Regions from separate parts of the Bradyrhizobium sp. S3.7.6 genome, predicted to be linked through region 2. Evidence: riboswitches for the same ligand, from Rfam matches in the RefSeq annotation. Region 2 holds a riboswitch; the other holds the start of a gene.
The links. Region 2 has a riboswitch for glycine ahead of ACVJ5M_RS18670 (D-amino acid dehydrogenase). Riboswitches for the same ligand answer to the same signal wherever they lie in the genome.
Positions count from the first base shown of each region.

Region 1: another riboswitch for glycine. It lies ahead of gcvT (glycine cleavage system aminomethyltransferase GcvT); the one in region 2 lies ahead of ACVJ5M_RS18670 (D-amino acid dehydrogenase).

Region 1 is NZ_JBSSEQ010000001.1:3,787,836-3,795,909, reverse strand. It holds gene ACVJ5M_RS17855 (DUF3455 domain-containing protein) at 1-23, shown strand, start outside; gene ACVJ5M_RS17850 (cyclic nucleotide-gated ion channel) at 28-1,254, opposite strand; gene alaS (alanine--tRNA ligase) at 1,261-3,939, opposite strand; glycine riboswitch at 4,173-4,261, shown strand; gene gcvT (glycine cleavage system aminomethyltransferase GcvT) at 4,407-5,555, shown strand; gene gcvH (glycine cleavage system protein GcvH) at 5,567-5,935, shown strand; gene gcvP (aminomethyl-transferring glycine dehydrogenase) at 6,116-8,074, shown strand, end outside.
Region 2 is NZ_JBSSEQ010000001.1:3,952,076-3,960,149, reverse strand. It holds gene ACVJ5M_RS18690 (multidrug effflux MFS transporter) at 1-346, shown strand, start outside; gene ACVJ5M_RS18685 (glycosyltransferase family 39 protein) at 550-2,145, opposite strand; gene ACVJ5M_RS18680 (ABC transporter substrate-binding protein) at 2,375-3,985, opposite strand; gene ACVJ5M_RS18675 (M20/M25/M40 family metallo-hydrolase) at 4,253-5,383, shown strand; glycine riboswitch at 5,478-5,581, shown strand; glycine riboswitch at 5,585-5,699, shown strand; gene ACVJ5M_RS18670 (D-amino acid dehydrogenase) at 5,767-7,068, shown strand; gene ACVJ5M_RS18665 (ABC transporter permease) at 7,250-8,074, shown strand, end outside.

The DNA.
Region 1 (8,074 bases), 160 kb from region 2:
ACATTTTCCTGAAGAAGAGCTGACCGCCTAGCGGTCGGTGTCGTCGCGCTCCGCCTGCGCCAATTCTGCCGCCGCAAGATCGCCGGTCTCCTCGAGCCGTGCCTTCGCGGTCTGATGGACGTGCGCGGCGAGCGTCGGCATGCGCTCGATCAGCGCGTGAAAATCCTGGGCGTCGAGCACCAGCAGCCGCGTCTTGCGTGTCGCGGTCACCGTGCCGCTGCGCTTTGTCTTATGCAGCAGCGCGATCTCGCCGAAGAAGGTGCCGTCGGTGAGCCGCACCTGCTGGCTCGGCAGCGCGATCTCGACCTCGCCCGCAGTGATGAAATACATCGAGGAAGCGGCGTCCCCTCGCCGCACCAGAACCTCGCCCTGCTCGATGGTGCGGGCCCGGAGCAGCCGCATGATGTCGGCGATCTCCGCGGCCGAAAGATGCGAGAACAGCGGCACCCGCGCCAGCATGCCCCAGGTCACCACGAAGTCGCGCCGCCTCACCTCCTCGGCAAAGGCGGTCGAGATGATCGCGACCGGCAGCGCGATCATGGCAAAACCCGAGATGATCGCGAACACCGAGATGAACTTGCCGAGCGGCGTCACCGGCACGACGTCGCCATAGCCGACGGTGCCGAGCGTCACGATCGCCCACCACATCGCGTCCGGAATGGTGCCGAGCTTGCTGGGCTGCACATCACGCTCGATGGCGTAGAGCAGCGAGGCGAAGGTCAGTACCACACCGATCAGGATGACGATGCAGCCAATCAGCGCACGCCGCTCGGCATGGATGGCCGCGAGCAGTGAGCGCATCGCCGGCGAATAACGGATCAGCTTGAAGAACGGCAGCACGCCGAGCCCAGCCAGCGTCGCGTGCCGGCCGGTGGCCAGCACGATCGCGGCCGGCAGGAACGCCATGAGGTCGATGATGCCGAGCGCGGAGAAGGCATAAGAGAGCCGGTCGGACAGCGCGGAGCCGTTGCGCTGGGTGTGCCCCGCAACGGTCCACAGCCGCGCCAGATATTCGAGCGCGAACACGATGACGGCGAGGACGGCGACCGCGCTGAACAGCGTGTCGAACCGCGCGTCGAGCTCCGGCACCGAGGCGAGGATCATCGCGACCACGTCGAGCACGATGACGCTGATGATCACCTGGATGAAGCGCGACCCGATCGAGTAGGCGAGCGGATCGTGCTCCAGCAATTCGTACAGGCGATCCCTTAGGTTGGGATCGGCCGAGCCACGTCCTCGCGGAACGAGGCGCATGGCCGTTTACGCGCCTGCCATCGCTTTTTCGATCGCCGCGAGCGCCTCGGGCGCCTTGGCGCCATCGGGACCGCCAGCCTGCGCCATGTCGGGCCGGCCGCCGCCGCCCTTGCCGCCGAGCGCCTCGGAGGCGACGCGCACCAGGTTCACGGCATTGAAGCGCGCGGTGAGATCGGCGGTGACGCCGACCACGATCCCAGCCTTGCCGTCCTCGGTGACGCCGACGATGGCGACCACACCGGAGCCGATCTGCTTCTTGCCGTCGTCCGCAAGGCTCTTGAGATCCTTCATCTCGATGCCCTCGACCGCGCGCGCCATCAGCTTGACGTCGCCGACCTCGCGCACGCCTGCGGCTGCGCCGTTCCCGACGGATGTACCGCCGCCCATCGCGAGCTTCTTGCGGGCGTCGGAGAGCTCGCGCTCGAGCTTCTTGCGCTCCTCCATCAGGGCTGTGATGCGCGCCGGGACGTCGTCGATCGAGGTGCGCAGCTCGTTGGCCGCGGTCTTCGCCAGCGCCATGGTCTCGTTGGCATGCCGGCGCGCATAATTGCCGGTCAGTGCCTCGATGCGACGCACGCCGGAGGCGACCGCGCTCTCGCCGGTCAGCGTGATCAGGCCGATGTCACCGGTGCGCTTCACATGGGTGCCGCCGCAGAGCTCGACCGACCAGCCGAGCGCGTTGGCGCCGCGCTCCCGCGCGGTCCTGCCCATCGAGACGACGCGGACCTCGTCGCCGTATTTCTCGCCGAACAGGGCGCGCGCCCCGGCCTCGCGGGCCTCGTCCACGCCCATGACGCGCGTGGTGACCTCGTCATTCTCCAGCACCACGTCGTTGGCGATGTCCTCGACGCGGGCAAGCTCTTCCGCCGTGATCGGCTTCGGATGCACGAAGTCGAAGCGCAGGCGGTCGGGCGCGACCATCGAGCCGCGTTGCGCGATGTGGTCGCCGAGCACCTGGCGCAGCGCCTCGTGGATGAGATGCGTCGCCGAATGGTGCGCGCGGATCGAGGTGCGCCTGCCGTGATCGACCTCTAGCTGCAGCGCGGTGCCGAGCTTCAGCTCGCCGCTCTCGACGGTGCCGACGTGGACGAAGAGATCGCCGAGCTTCTTCTGCGTGTCGGTAACGCGGAACTTGATGCCGCCCTCGCCGCTGAGCACGCCGGTGTCGCCGACCTGGCCGCCGGACTCCGCGTAGAACGGCGTCTGGTTGAGCACGATCGCGCCGGTCTCGCCGGCCTTGAGGCTCGCGGTTTCCTGGCCGTCCTTCACCAGCGCGGAGACCACGCCTTCGGCGCTCTCGGTCTCATAGCCCAGGAATTCGGTGGCCCCGAGCTTCTCGCGCAGCGGGAACCAGATCGCTTCGGAAGCCGCCTCGCCCGAACCCTTCCAGGACTCGCGCGCCTTGGCCTTCTGGCGCTCCATCGCGTCGGTGAACGAAGCTTGATCCACGCCGATGCCGCGCGACTTCAGCGCATCCTGCGTGAGATCCAGCGGGAAGCCGTAGGTGTCGTACAGCGTGAAGGCGACGTCGCCGTCGAACATGTCGCCCTTCTTCAGGGACGCGCTCTTCTCGTCGAGGATGGCAAGGCCGCGCACCAGCGTCTTGCGGAAGCGGGTCTCTTCCAGCCGCAGCGTTTCCTCGATCAGGTTTTCCGCGCGCATCAGGTCGGGATAGGCCTGGCCCATCTCGCGCACCAGCGCCCAGACCAGCCGATGCATCAGCGGCTCCTTGGCCCCCAGCAGCTGCGCATGGCGCATCGCGCGGCGCATGATCCGGCGCAACACATAGCCGCGGCCCTCGTTCGAGGGCAGCACGCCGTCGGAGACGAGGAACGCCGAGGAGCGCAGATGGTCGGCGATGACGCGGAACGAGGCCACCGTCTGCTCGTTCGGCCCGCTGCCAAGCGCGGACGCGGTCGCGTCGATCAGATGGCGGAACAGGTCGGTCTCGAACACGCTGTCGACGCCCTGCATGATGCAGGCCATGCGCTCCAGCCCCATGCCGGTGTCGATCGAGGGACGCGGCAGATCCACGCGCTCCTCCTTCGTCACCTGCTCGTATTGCATGAACACGAGATTCCAGAATTCGAGGAAGCGGTCGCCATCCTCTTCCGGCGAGCCCGGAGGTCCGCCCCAGATGTGATCGCCGCGATCGATGAAGATCTCCGAGCACGGGCCGCACGGGCCGGTGTCGCCCATCGCCCAGAAATTGTCCGAGGTCGGGATGCGGATGATGCGGTCGTCGGAGAAGCCGGCGATCTTCTTCCACAACCCGGCCGCCTCGTCGTCGGTGTGGTAGACGGTGACGAGCAGCTTGTCTTTCTTGAGCCCGAACTCCCGGGTGATCAGGGTCCAGGCCAGCTCGATCGCCCGCTCCTTGAAATAGTCGCCGAACGAGAAATTGCCGAGCATCTCAAAGAAGGTGAGATGGCGCGCGGTGTAGCCGACATTGTCGAGGTCGTTGTGCTTGCCGCCGGCGCGCACGCATTTCTGCGACGTGGTGGCGCGCTGGTACGGCCGCTTCTCGACGCCGGTGAAGACGTTCTTGAACTGCACCATGCCGGCATTGGTGAACATCAACGTCGGGTCGTTGCGCGGCACCAATGGCGAGGACGACACGATCTCGTGGCCGTTCTCGGCAAAGAAGTTCAGAAAGGTCGACCTGATCTCGTTGACGCCGCTCATGTTCATCCAATCGGGTGTGCTTGGACCCGCGATACGCCATCCAAACCGGGCATTTGGGCTGATATCTGCGGGTCAAAGCGCTTTTAGACAAGGCCAGCTGCGCTGTCCAGAAACTGTGCAAGGAGATCAGTGAGTTGCCGCAGGCGCGCAATCCCGTTTGCAATCCCGTTGAAAGGCGCCAGGTGCGCGTTGACAGGCTTGGCCGGCCTGTGGTCTGTACCCATCTGTATCGTACGGCCACGTCGGGAGAGACCGGCTTTGGTGCCGGCGCCGAAGGAGCAACCGCCCCGGAAACTCTCAGGCAAAAGGACCGCGTGGCTTTGACGACATCTGGAAAGAGGCGCCGACGGGCATAAGACCCGGACTGCGTCCGCCGACGGGATAATACTCTCAGGCACAGCGACAGATGGGGCTTCGACTGGTTGCTACCGGGGAATCGTCCCCGGGGAACCACCGAGGGCCCCGTGATGCTTGCGCGCGACGACCAAGATTCCCTCAAACATACGCCCCTTCACGGGCTTCACGTCTCCCTCGGCGGCAAGATGGTGCCGTTCGCGGGCTATGACATGCCCGTACAGTACCCCGCGGGCGTCCTGAAAGAGCACCTCCATACCCGTTCCTCCGCCGGCCTGTTCGACGTCTCCCATATGGGCCAGCTCGCGCTTCGGCCGAAGTCGGGCAAGGTCGAGGACGCTGCCCGCGCGCTGGAACGGCTGGTGCCGCAGGATATCGTGGCGATTGCCCCGGGACGGCAGCGCTATGCCCAGTTCACCAATCCGGACGGCGGGATTCTCGACGATCTGATGGTCGCCAATTTCGGCGACCACCTGTTCCTGGTCGTCAACGCCGCCTGCAAGGAAGCGGACGAAGCGCATCTGCGCGCGCATCTCGCGGACGACTGCATCATCGATTCGCTTCAAGACCGCGCCCTGATCGCGCTGCAGGGCCCGAAGGCGGAAGCGGTGCTGGCGAAATTGTGTGCAGAGGCGCCCTCCATGAAGTTCATGGATGCCGGCCCGCACAAGGTCGCCGGTCTCGACTGCTTCGTCTCGCGCTCCGGCTACACCGGCGAGGACGGGTTCGAGATTTCGGTCCCCGCGGCCGATGCCGAGCGCCTCGCCAAAACGCTGCTGGACAATCCCGACGTGATGCCGATCGGCTTAGGGGCCCGCGACAGCCTGCGGCTGGAAGGCGGGCTCTGCCTCTACGGCCACGACATCGACACCGCCACCACGCCGGTCGAGGCCGCGCTGGAATGGTCGGTGCAGAAGAGCCGCCGCAGCGGCGGCGCCCGCGCCGGTGGTTTTCCCGGCGCTGATGCGATCCTCGCCCATTTCGATCACGGCGCGAGCCGCCGCCGGGTCGGCCTGCGCACGGAAGGCCGCGCGCCGGTGCGCGAGGGCGCGCTGCTGTTTGCGGATGACGCCGGCGGCGAGCCGATCGGAAAGGTCACCTCGGGCGGTTTCGGCCCGAGCCTGAATGCGCCGGTCGCGATGGGCTATGTGCCCACGGCATCGAGCGCGCTCGATACAAAACTCTTCGCCGAGGTGCGCGGCCAGCGGCTGCCGCTCACGGTCGCCGCCATGCCTTTCGTGAAAAACACCTACAAACGCTGAGGACTGAGAAAATGACCACGACGCTGTACTCCTCCGACCATGAATGGCTGGCCATCGACGGCGATGTCGCCACCGTCGGCATTACCGACTACGCGCAGTCGCAGCTCGGCGACGTCGTATTCGTCGAACTGCCGAAGGTCGGCCGCAGCCTGAAGAAGGCGGAAGCCGCCGCCGTCGTGGAATCGGTGAAGGCCGCCTCCGACGTCTACGCGCCTGTCACCGGCGAAGTGCTCGAGACCAACGACGCGCTCGCCACCGAGCCGGCGCTGGTGAACTCGGACGCGCAAGGCAAGGCGTGGTTCTTCAAGATCAGGATGGCCGACAAGAGCGAGCTCGGCGGCCTCATGGATGAAGCCGCCTACAAGGCACATACGGCGTGAGATGAAGCGAACTCTGACCTCATATTCGGTGTCATCACCCGCCTTGTGCGCACTGCGCACTGGGGCGGGTGATCCAGTACGCCGCGGCTTCTCGGCTCAAGCCGTGACGCCTGCGTTTACTGGATGCCCCGCCTTCGCGGGGCATGACGGCGACAGCGAAATCTAAAGCGAGGACCCATGATGACCGCGCACCGCAAATCCAATGGCGACACCGCCGCCACCTTCGTTCGCCGCCACATCGGCCCGTCGGCGCGCGACGTCACCGCAATGCTGGAGGCCGTCGGCGCCAAGAGCGTGGACGCCCTGATGGCGGAGACGCTGCCGGCCTCGATCCGGCAGACCGCCCCGCTCGACCTCGGCAAGCCCTTGAGCGAGACCGAGGCGATCGCGCACATGGCCGAGCTCGCGCGCGAGAACCAGGTCTTCACCTCGCTGATCGGCCAAGGCTATTCCGGCACGGTTTTGCCCGCGGTGATCCAGCGCAACATTTTGGAGAACCCGGCCTGGTACACGGCCTACACGCCCTACCAGCCCGAGATCAGCCAGGGCCGGCTGGAGGCGCTGCTCAACTTCCAGACCATGATCTGCGACCTCACCGGGCTCGATGTCGCCAACGCCTCGCTGCTGGATGAAGCGACCGCCGCGGCGGAAGCGATGGCGCTCGCGGAGCGGCACTCACGGGTCGAAGCAAAAGCCTTCTTCGTCGACAAGGACGTGCATCCGCAGACGCTGGCGGTGATGCGCACCCGCGCCGAGCCGCTGGGCTGGACCCTGATCGTCGGCGATCCCCTCGCCGATCTCGACAAGGCCGACGTGCTCGGCGCGCTGCTGCAATATCCGGGCTCCTCGGGCGCCGTGCGTGACCTCAGGCCCGCGATCGCGACGTTGAAGGCCAAGGGCGCGCTCGCGATCGTTGCCGCCGATCTCTTGGCCCTGACGCTGCTCGCCTCGCCCGGCGAGCTCGGGGCCGACATCGCGATCGGCTCGGCGCAGCGCTTTGGCGTGCCGATGGGTTATGGCGGCCCGCACGCGGCCTATATGGCGGTGCACGATGCGCTGAAGCGCTCGCTGCCCGGCCGCATCGTCGGCCTCTCCGTGGACTCGCGCGGGATGCCGGCCTATCGCCTCGCGCTGCAAACCCGCGAGCAGCACATCCGCCGCGAGAAGGCGACCTCCAACATCTGCACCGCGCAGGTGCTGCTCGCCGTGATCGCCTCGATGTATGCGGTCTATCACGGCCCCGAGGGGCTTGCGCAAATCGCGCGCAATGTGCATCGCCGCGCCGCCGTGCTTGCCGCGGGCTTGCGCAAGCTCGGCTTCGCGCCGCAGTCGGATAGCTTCTTCGACACGCTCAGCGTGGATGCAGGTTCCAAGCGCGCCGAGATCGTCGCGCGCGCTACCGCCGAGAAGATCAACCTCGGCGTTGGCGAAACCGCGCTCCGCATCGCGCTCGACGAGACCACGACGCCGGCGACCGTCGAGGCGGTCTGGCGCGCGTTCGGCGGCACGCTTGTTTACGCCGAGATCGACGCGACCACGCGCGAGGCGCTGCCGGAGGCGCTGAAGCGCACCACCGCTTTCCTCACCCATCCCGTGTTCCACGCGCATCGCTCGGAAACCGAGATGCTGCGCTACATGCGCAAGCTCAGCGATCGCGACCTCGCGCTCGACCGCGCCATGATCCCGCTCGGCTCCTGCACCATGAAGCTGAACGCAACCACCGAGATGATGCCGCTGACCTGGCCGGAGTTCGGCAGCCTGCACCCGTTCGCCCCGCGCGAGCAGGCCAAGGGTTACCACGCACTGTTCGCGCGGTTGGAAAAATGGCTGTGCGATATCACCGGCTATGACGCGATCTCGCTGCAGCCGAATTCGGGCGCGCAAGGAGAGTATGCCGGGCTGCTCGCGATCCGCGGCTATCATGCCGCGCGCGGCGAGACGCACCGAAAAATCTGCCTGATCCCCTCCTCCGCCCACGGCACCAACCCGGCTTCGGCCGCGATGGTCGGCATGGACGTGGTGGTGGTCGCCTGCGAGAAGAACGGCGACGTCGACGTCAATGATCTCCGCGCCAAGGCAGAGAAGCACTCGAAGGATCTCGCCGCGGTGATGATCACCTATCCCTCGACGCACGGCGTG
Region 2 (8,074 bases):
GGTTGCGGGCGTGATGCTGCTGACGGAAAGCCTCGGCATGCTGCCGCTCTCCTTGTTCATGGTGCTGTCCGCCCTGATGATGTTCTCGTTCGGCATGATGGTCGCGAACTTCACCGCACTGGCCATGGAGCCGCAGGGCCACATCGCCGGCACCGCCTCCTCGCTCTACGGCTCGATCACGACGCTGATCGGCATCGTCGTCGGCATGGCGATCGGGCAGAGTTTCGACGGCACGCTGCTGCCGTTCTCGGTCGGCTTCTTCCTGTCGACGCTGGCGGCGCTTGCGATCGTGCTGGTGGTGGAAAAGGGACGGCTGTTCAAGCCGCATCATCGTCCCATCGCATGAGGAACTTCCCGGCCGCATCGATGTTGTACTGCAGCAATTCGAAAGGCCGCCTCATGGAACCGGAACATCGCGAAGACAACACCACCCCGGATCGGGCGGAAACGGAACGCTCGACGTCGGGCGCCGACCGAACTGCGTTCACTCCCCCCTTCGCGAGCGAAGGCCTCGAGCGAATCCGCGACAGCCACTGCTGAGCGCAAAGCCTAGTCCGTCGGGCGCCTGCTGGCGCTGAAGTCCTGCGCGGCGCTCTCGGGCGTCGCGCTGCTCGTTCGCGGTGGCACGATCAGCACGACCACGTCTCGAGTCAGGCCGGGCCTGCCCCATAGCGTCGCCTGCACGGTGAACTGGCGCTTGACGAAATGCTCGGCGCGCGCGGACACGGACTCCATCCACCTGCCGCAATAATCCTGGCCGCTGAAACAGAGCGCGGCCCAGCCGCGATCCAATGTCGTCCTTCGCGGCATGCCCCACGTGTACTGAAATTCGAACGGCCGCGCGTAATACGGATGGTCCGGACTGTAGAACGCAGTCGCAAAGGCCAGCGAATCGTCGCCACTGACGGCGCTGAGCGGTTCCCCGGTCAGCTCGTGCCATTCCCGGGTGATCTCATTGGCTACCTGCGCGTAGAAATTCCGGCCCTCTTCGTAGCCGTGATTGTTGCGATAGACGGCGTGAATCGGGGCGGCGACGAAGACAGCGGCGAGCCCAACGATCGCGGTGATGACCGCGACATTGACGGTGTAGAATCTTTCGATCGGGTAGCGCGTGCCGCAAACGATCAGCACGACGAACAGGAACAGCCCTTGCAACGCCCATAGCGACGGCAGATCGGTGCCCATCGCCAGCGACGTCAGGACCGGCAGTACGATCGTGCCGATCGCAACGTAAAAAAGAAGCCGCAGGCCGGAACTCATCGCGGCGAAGTCGGCAGCAAATTGTTTCAGCCGTGTGCCGGCGATGATCACCCAGAAGACGGCCGATACGCTGATGGCCGCCACGAGTCCGAGCAGGAAGTTCTGCACCTCGCCGAGTGAGCTCACGAAGTTGCCGTTGGCGTGCGCCATCGCGTAGGTGAAGGCCGACGCCCCCGTCGTCGCGAGCCAGTAGATGTGCGGCGACAACACCGCGAGCCCGACCACGACCGATATCCACGGCGAAGCGGACGTGAAATAGGCGCGGCGCGCGGGATGAGCCAGCGCGGCAAATGCAAAGCTCGCCACCAGGAAGACCGAATAATATTTGCCGACCATCGCCAGCGCCGTCGCGCATCCTACGGCGACCGCCCAGGCCGCGCTGCGGGTCTCGAACGCGCGCAGAAAAGACCAGGTCGCGAGCGGCCAGAGCGCAAGCAGCACCGCATTGGCGTTGAAGCGCTGGGCGTGGAATTGATAGGCCGGCGTCAGCATCAGGAGCAGCAGCACCAGGATGCGTTTGTGCCCGGTCACGAACTGCCGTGCGATCCGGTCGACGAAAAACAGGGCGAGCCCGGCATTGGCCATCGCCATCAATTGCAGCGACCAGTCGCTGAGCGGGAAGACGGCGGTCCACACCGCCGTAACCCAGCCCATCAGCGGCGGATGCTTGTGGTAGCCCCACGCGAAACGGCGCCCGAGCGTCCAGGCCTCGAGGGTATCAGGGTGCAGGCCGCTGCCGGCATAGGCGACGGCCAGATAGATCGTCCAGAGCGCGACAAAGCACACAATGAGAAGCGGAACGGCCCAACCCGTCTCGACGCCGTCGAGCCAGCGCAGGAAAGGCCGCCGCCATCGCGCCGGCGCGCGATCGGACCGCTCGGCCATCGCCCGAAATGAAAAATCAATCGACACGGGACTCAAATGCAGGAAGGAAGTGATGTGCGAACTGCGCACATCTATTTCAAGTCAGAAACAAATAGCAATGATTGGACACTGGAAGAGTTAAAAGCTGACGCGAGGCTGACAAACGAAAACGGCGCCGCTGATGACAGCGACGCCGCGTAACGCTCGGACCGAAGGTGCGAGATGCACCTTCCCTTACCTGGACTTGGCCTTACTCGGTCTTGTCGATGTTCCAGAACACCGGCGTCGCTGGGCCGTCGAGCACGCCGGTGAGCGACTTCCGCCACGCGCTCGGCGCCAGATACTGGCCGAGCGGCACGTAGATCACCTGGTCATAGGCTTCCTTCTGGATCTCGGTCGCGATCTTCTTCTGATCGTCGAGCGAGGCGGCGCGGACGAAATCGTCCTTGAGCTTCTCGATCTTGGCGTTTTCCGCCCAGCCGAACCAGCCCTTCTTGCCCTGGCCGCCGATCGACAGATTGGCGATCGGGTTGGACACGTCGGCGCTGACCCAGTTGGTGAAGAACATGTTCCAGCCGCCCTCCTTCGGAGGCTTCTGGCTGGCGCGCCGGCTGACCACCGTCTGCCAGTCGGTCGCCTGCGCGTCGACCTTGAAGCCGGCCTCGCGGAGCAACTGCACCGCGACCGTCGGCTGCGCCTTCAGCGTCACGACGTCGCCGGGCACCATGACCACGACGGGCGTGCCGTCATAGCCGGACTCGGCGAGCGCCTTCTTGGCTTCCGCCATGCCGTTGCCCTTGACCAGCGATTCCGAGCCGACGTCGGTCGCGAACGGCGTATCGCAGATGAAGAACGCACCGCAGATCTTGTAGTATTTGGGATTGCCGACGAGCGCGTCGAGCACGTCCTTCTGGTTCATCGCCAGAAGTGCGGCACGGCGGATCTTCGGATTGTCGAAGGGCGGATAGAGGAAGTTCATGCGCCCAAGGGTCTGGTAGCCGAACTTGTTCAGCGTCTCGGTCTTGAGGTCGGCATTGCCTTCAAGGACGGGCAGCAGATCCCACGGCGGCACTTCCATGAAGTCGATGTCGCCCGATTGCAGCGCGTTCACTGCGGTCTGCGCATCCGGCATGGTGATCCATTCGACGCGATCAACCTTGACCACCTTGCCTCCGGCAGTCCAGCTCGACGCCTCCTTGCGCGGCACGTAGTCGGTGTTCTTGACGTATACCGCCTTCACGCCGGGCTGGAATTCACCCTGCACGAACTTGAACGGACCCGAGCCGATCTGCTCGGGGATCTGCTTGTCCGGCGGCGTTTCGGCGAGACGCTTCGGCATCATGAAGGCGACGCGCGAGGACGGCTTGCCGATGGATTCGAGCACGAGGCCGTAGGGCTCCTTCAGCTTCAGCGTGATCGTCTTGGGGTCGGTCGCCTCGATGCTCGCAGTAAACTGCATCATCTGCTGGCCCATGCCGTCGACCGCGGCCCAGCGCTTCAGCGAAGCGGCGCAGTCTTCCGCCGTCACCGGCGTACCGTCGTGCCACTTCAGGCCGTCGCGCAGCGTGAAGGTGTAGGTGAGCTTGTCGTCGGAGATCTTCCAGTCCGCCATCTGCGGCTGGATCTTGAAATTCGAGTCCGTCGCGATCAGCGTGTCGTAGACCATGTAGCCATGGTCACGCGTGATGTAGGCGGTGGTGAAAATCGGATCGATGATGCGCAGATCCGAATGCATCACCGCGGTGATGGTCTTGCTGGCGGCGGCAAGTACCGGCGAGGCCATCGCCGTCGAAAGCGCAACGACCGATAGCGCAAGTGTGGAGGCGAACGCGCGACGCCCCCGGCGCATCAAGCTCAACATAAAAGTTTCTCCTGACGTGAAACTGTTCAAAGGCAGGTTATTGGTTGAGCATTCGGTTCGTTCTTTAGGCGAACTAACCTCATGCGATGCCTTTGTCTTTCGAGACTTGCAGACAGTGTTGAGCGCGTCAATCCGGTTTCGCTGCAGCCCCAAGCGGCGCGCCCACGGGCTCCACAAAGATCGGTTTGGCTCTACAACGCTTTCCGCCAGTCCCGTCCGCGCCAATGCAATGCGCGTTCCATCTTTCGAAGCTTGAGAGACATTAAGATGAATCCAGCCAATCTTCCCTTCGATTCCGAGGCGATGCTCGAGGGCCTGCGCACCTGGGTAGAATGCGAGAGCCCGACCTGGGACGCGGGTGCCGTCAACCGCATGCTCGATATCGCAGCGCGGGATATGGCGATCATGGGTGCGACGATCGAACGCATCGGCGGTCGACAGGGCTTCGGCGGCGTGATCCGCGCGCGCTTCCCGCATCCGAAACAGGGCGAGCCGGGCATCCTGATCGCCGGCCACATGGATACCGTCCACCCGGTCGGCACCATCGAGAAGCTGAAATGGCGGCGCGAGGGCGACAAGTGCTACGGCCCCGGCATCTACGACATGAAGGGCGGCAACTATCTCTCGCTGGAAGCGATCCGGCAGCTGGCACGTGCGTCCTTCACCACGCCGCTGCCGATCACCGTGCTGTTTACGCCCGACGAGGAAGTCGGCACGCCCTCGACGCGCGACATCATCGAGGCGGAGGCTGCGCGCAACAAATATGTGCTGGTGCCCGAACCGGGCCGCGCCGACAACGGTGTCACCACCGGACGTTACGCCATCGCGCGTTTCAATCTGGAAGCGACGGGCCGGCCGAGCCATGCCGGCGCAACATTGTCGGCCGGACGCTCGGCGATCCGCGAGATGGCGCGGCAGATCCTCGCCATCGACGCGATGACGACGGAGGACTGCACCTTCTCGGTCGGCGTCGTGCATGGCGGACAATGGGTCAATTGCGTTGCCACGACCGCCACCGGCGAGGCGCTGTCCATGGCCAAGCGCCAGGCCGATCTCGATCGCGGCGTCGAGCGGATGCTGGCGCTGTCGGGCACGACCAATGATGTCACGTTCAAGGTGACGCGCGGCGTCACGCGCCCCGTATGGGAGCCCGATGCCGGCACCATGGCACTTTATGAAAAGGCGCGCGGCATCGCCAAATCGCTCGGCACTGAGCTGCCGCATGCGAGCTCTGGCGGCGGCTCCGACGGCAACTTTACCGGCGCGATGGGCATCCCGACGCTCGACGGCCTCGGCGTGCGCGGCGGCAACGGCCACACGCTCGAGGAGTTCATCGAGGTCGAGAGCCTGGTTGAACGCGGGCGCCTGATGGCCGGCTTGCTGGCGACGCTCGACTGACGACGCAGCCTTCGCACTGCACAATGCGTTGGCAGTCGCGGTTTAAATTTAGCCTTGTCTAAAAATGAGGCGCATCGTACTGCTCGATTGTCCACGCGACGATGCGGGAGAGATCGCAACGAGAGTTCAGGCTTTCGTTGCGGCGCCGACGGAGCAACCGCCCCGGAAACTCTCAGGCAAAAGGACCGTATCGTCAGGACGATCTGGAGAGAGGCGGCACGGCCAATGTGGTCGTGACGTCCACCGAAGGGGATAGTCCGGAGCTGACCTCGCCGAGGTCCGCGCCGGATCAAGCTCTCAGGTAACCGTGACAGATGGGGCGCCGCCAACGGCCTTTGGCCGGCGGTTAGCCGACTCTAACTCACGGGAGCCCCGAACCTGCCATGACCCATATCGCCATCATCGGCGCCGGCATCACCGGCGTAACGACCGCCTATGCCCTGCTCGAACGCGGATACAAGGTGACGGTGCTCGACAAGCACCGCTACGCCGCGATGGAGACGTCCTTCGCCAATGGCGGACAGCTCTCCGCCAGCAATGCCGAAGTCTGGAACAGCACCGCCACGATCCTGAAAGGCCTGCGCTGGATGTTCCGGCGTGATGCGCCGCTGCTGATGAACCCGCGGCCGAACTGGCACAAATATTCGTGGATGAGCGAGTTCGTCGCCAATATCGGTAACTACCGCGCCAACACGGTTCAGACCACGCGGCTCGCGATCGAAGCCCGCAAGCATCTGTTCGAGATCGCGGAGCGCGAAGGCATCGACTTCGATCTCGAACGCCGCGGCATCCTGCACATCTATCACGACAAGAGGGGTTTTGAATCCGGCCTGCAGGTCAATGCGCTGCTGAAGGAAGGCGGGCTCGATCGCCGCCCGGTGACGCCGGAGGAGATCCGCGCCATCGAGCCGACGCTGCGCAAGGACTATTTTGGCGGCTTCTACACGCCGTCGGATGCGACCGGCGATATCCACAAGTTCACGCGCGGACTTGCGGAAGCCTGCAAGCGGCGCGGCGCGACCTTTATCCACGAAGCCAACATCGATTCCATTGCCCAGGCAGGTGGCGGCTTTGTCATCGGCTGGGCTGATCTTTCGGCCAGTGATGCTGTCGCATCCGCGCGCGGCATGCTGAAGGCGGATGGCGTCGTGGTCTGCGCCGGTGTGGCCAGCCGCCACTTCGCCGCCCTCCTCGACGAGCGCGTCAACGTCTATCCGGTGAAGGGCTATTCGATCACCGTTCAGCTCGACACTGCCGCAAGCCGCAATGCGACGCCGACCGTGAGCCTGCTCGACGAAGCCGCCAAGATCGTCACCAGCCGGCTCGGCGCCGATCGTTTCCGCGTCGCAGGCACCGCCGAATTCAACGACTTCAACCGCGACATCCGCGCCGACCGCGTGCAGCCGCTGGTCGACTGGGTGCGCAGCAACTTCCCCGGCGTCGAAACGTCCAAGGTCGTGCCTTGGGCCGGGCTGCGGCCGATGATGCCGAACATGATGCCCGTGGTGCGCGCAGGACGGATGCCGGGCGTGTTCTTCAACACCGGTCACGGCCATCTCGGCTGGACCTTGTCGGCGGCGACCGCGCAGATGATTGCCGGGACCATCGACGGCTGGCGCGGGCTCAACGCACCGCCGACCGCACCCTCACTCAGGGTTGAGCGCGAGTTCCGCCATGCATCCTGAGTGGCCGATATCGGAGGCTCGGCGGCCTCTTGCGACCGCCCTGCCCTTGGCACACAATTTGCCCCGAAAGGTCGGCTTCTCCGGCCGGCTTTCCAGCCCGAGTGACAGGCGTGCATGATAGACAGAACCGATTCCACAGGGGCCTCTCGGCCCCACAAGTTCCGCAGCCGGAGATAGGTGCATGCTAGGTTATCTCATTCGCCGCGTTCTGGCCGCGGTGCCCGTGATGGGCGTCGTCGCGCTGTTCGTCTTCCTGCTGCTGCGGCTGACGCCGGGCGATCCCGCCGCCATTCTCGCCGGCGATAACGCCACGCCGGAACGGCTGGAACGCATCCGCGACTCGCTCGGCCTCAACGAACCGCTGATCGTGCAATTCATCACCTGGGTGAACAAGCTGCTGCACGGCGATCTCGGAACGTCGCTGATCTCCAACCTGCCAGTCATGAAGATGATCAGCCAGCGCGTCGAGCCGTCGATTTCGATCGCGCTCTCGACGATCATTCTCGCCGTGATCGTCGCCGTGCCGCTCGGCGTCATCGCGGCGTGGAAGCACGGCACCTGGATCGACCGTTTCGTGATGGGCCTCTCCGTGCTCGGCTTCTCCGTGCCGGTGTTCGTGGTCGGCTATCTCCTGATCGAGGTCTTCGCGATCGACCTGCGCTGGGTGCCGGTGCAGGGCTTCCGCAGCATCTTCAACGGCTTTGGACCGTTCTTCGAGCGCATCATCCTGCCGACCTGCGCGCTCTCGTTCATCTACATCGCGCTGATCGCGCGCATGACGCGTGCGGCGATGCTCGACGTGCTCGGTGAGGACTACGTCCGCACCGCCCGCGCCAAGGGCATCAACGAGGTCGCCGTGATGATGCGCCATGCGCTGCGCAATGCCGCGGTGCCCGTCATCACCGTAATCGGCACCGGCTTTGCGCTGCTGATTTCCGGCGTCGTCGTCACCGAGAGCGTGTTCAACATCCCCGGCATCGGCCGCCTCACGGTAGACGCTGTGCTG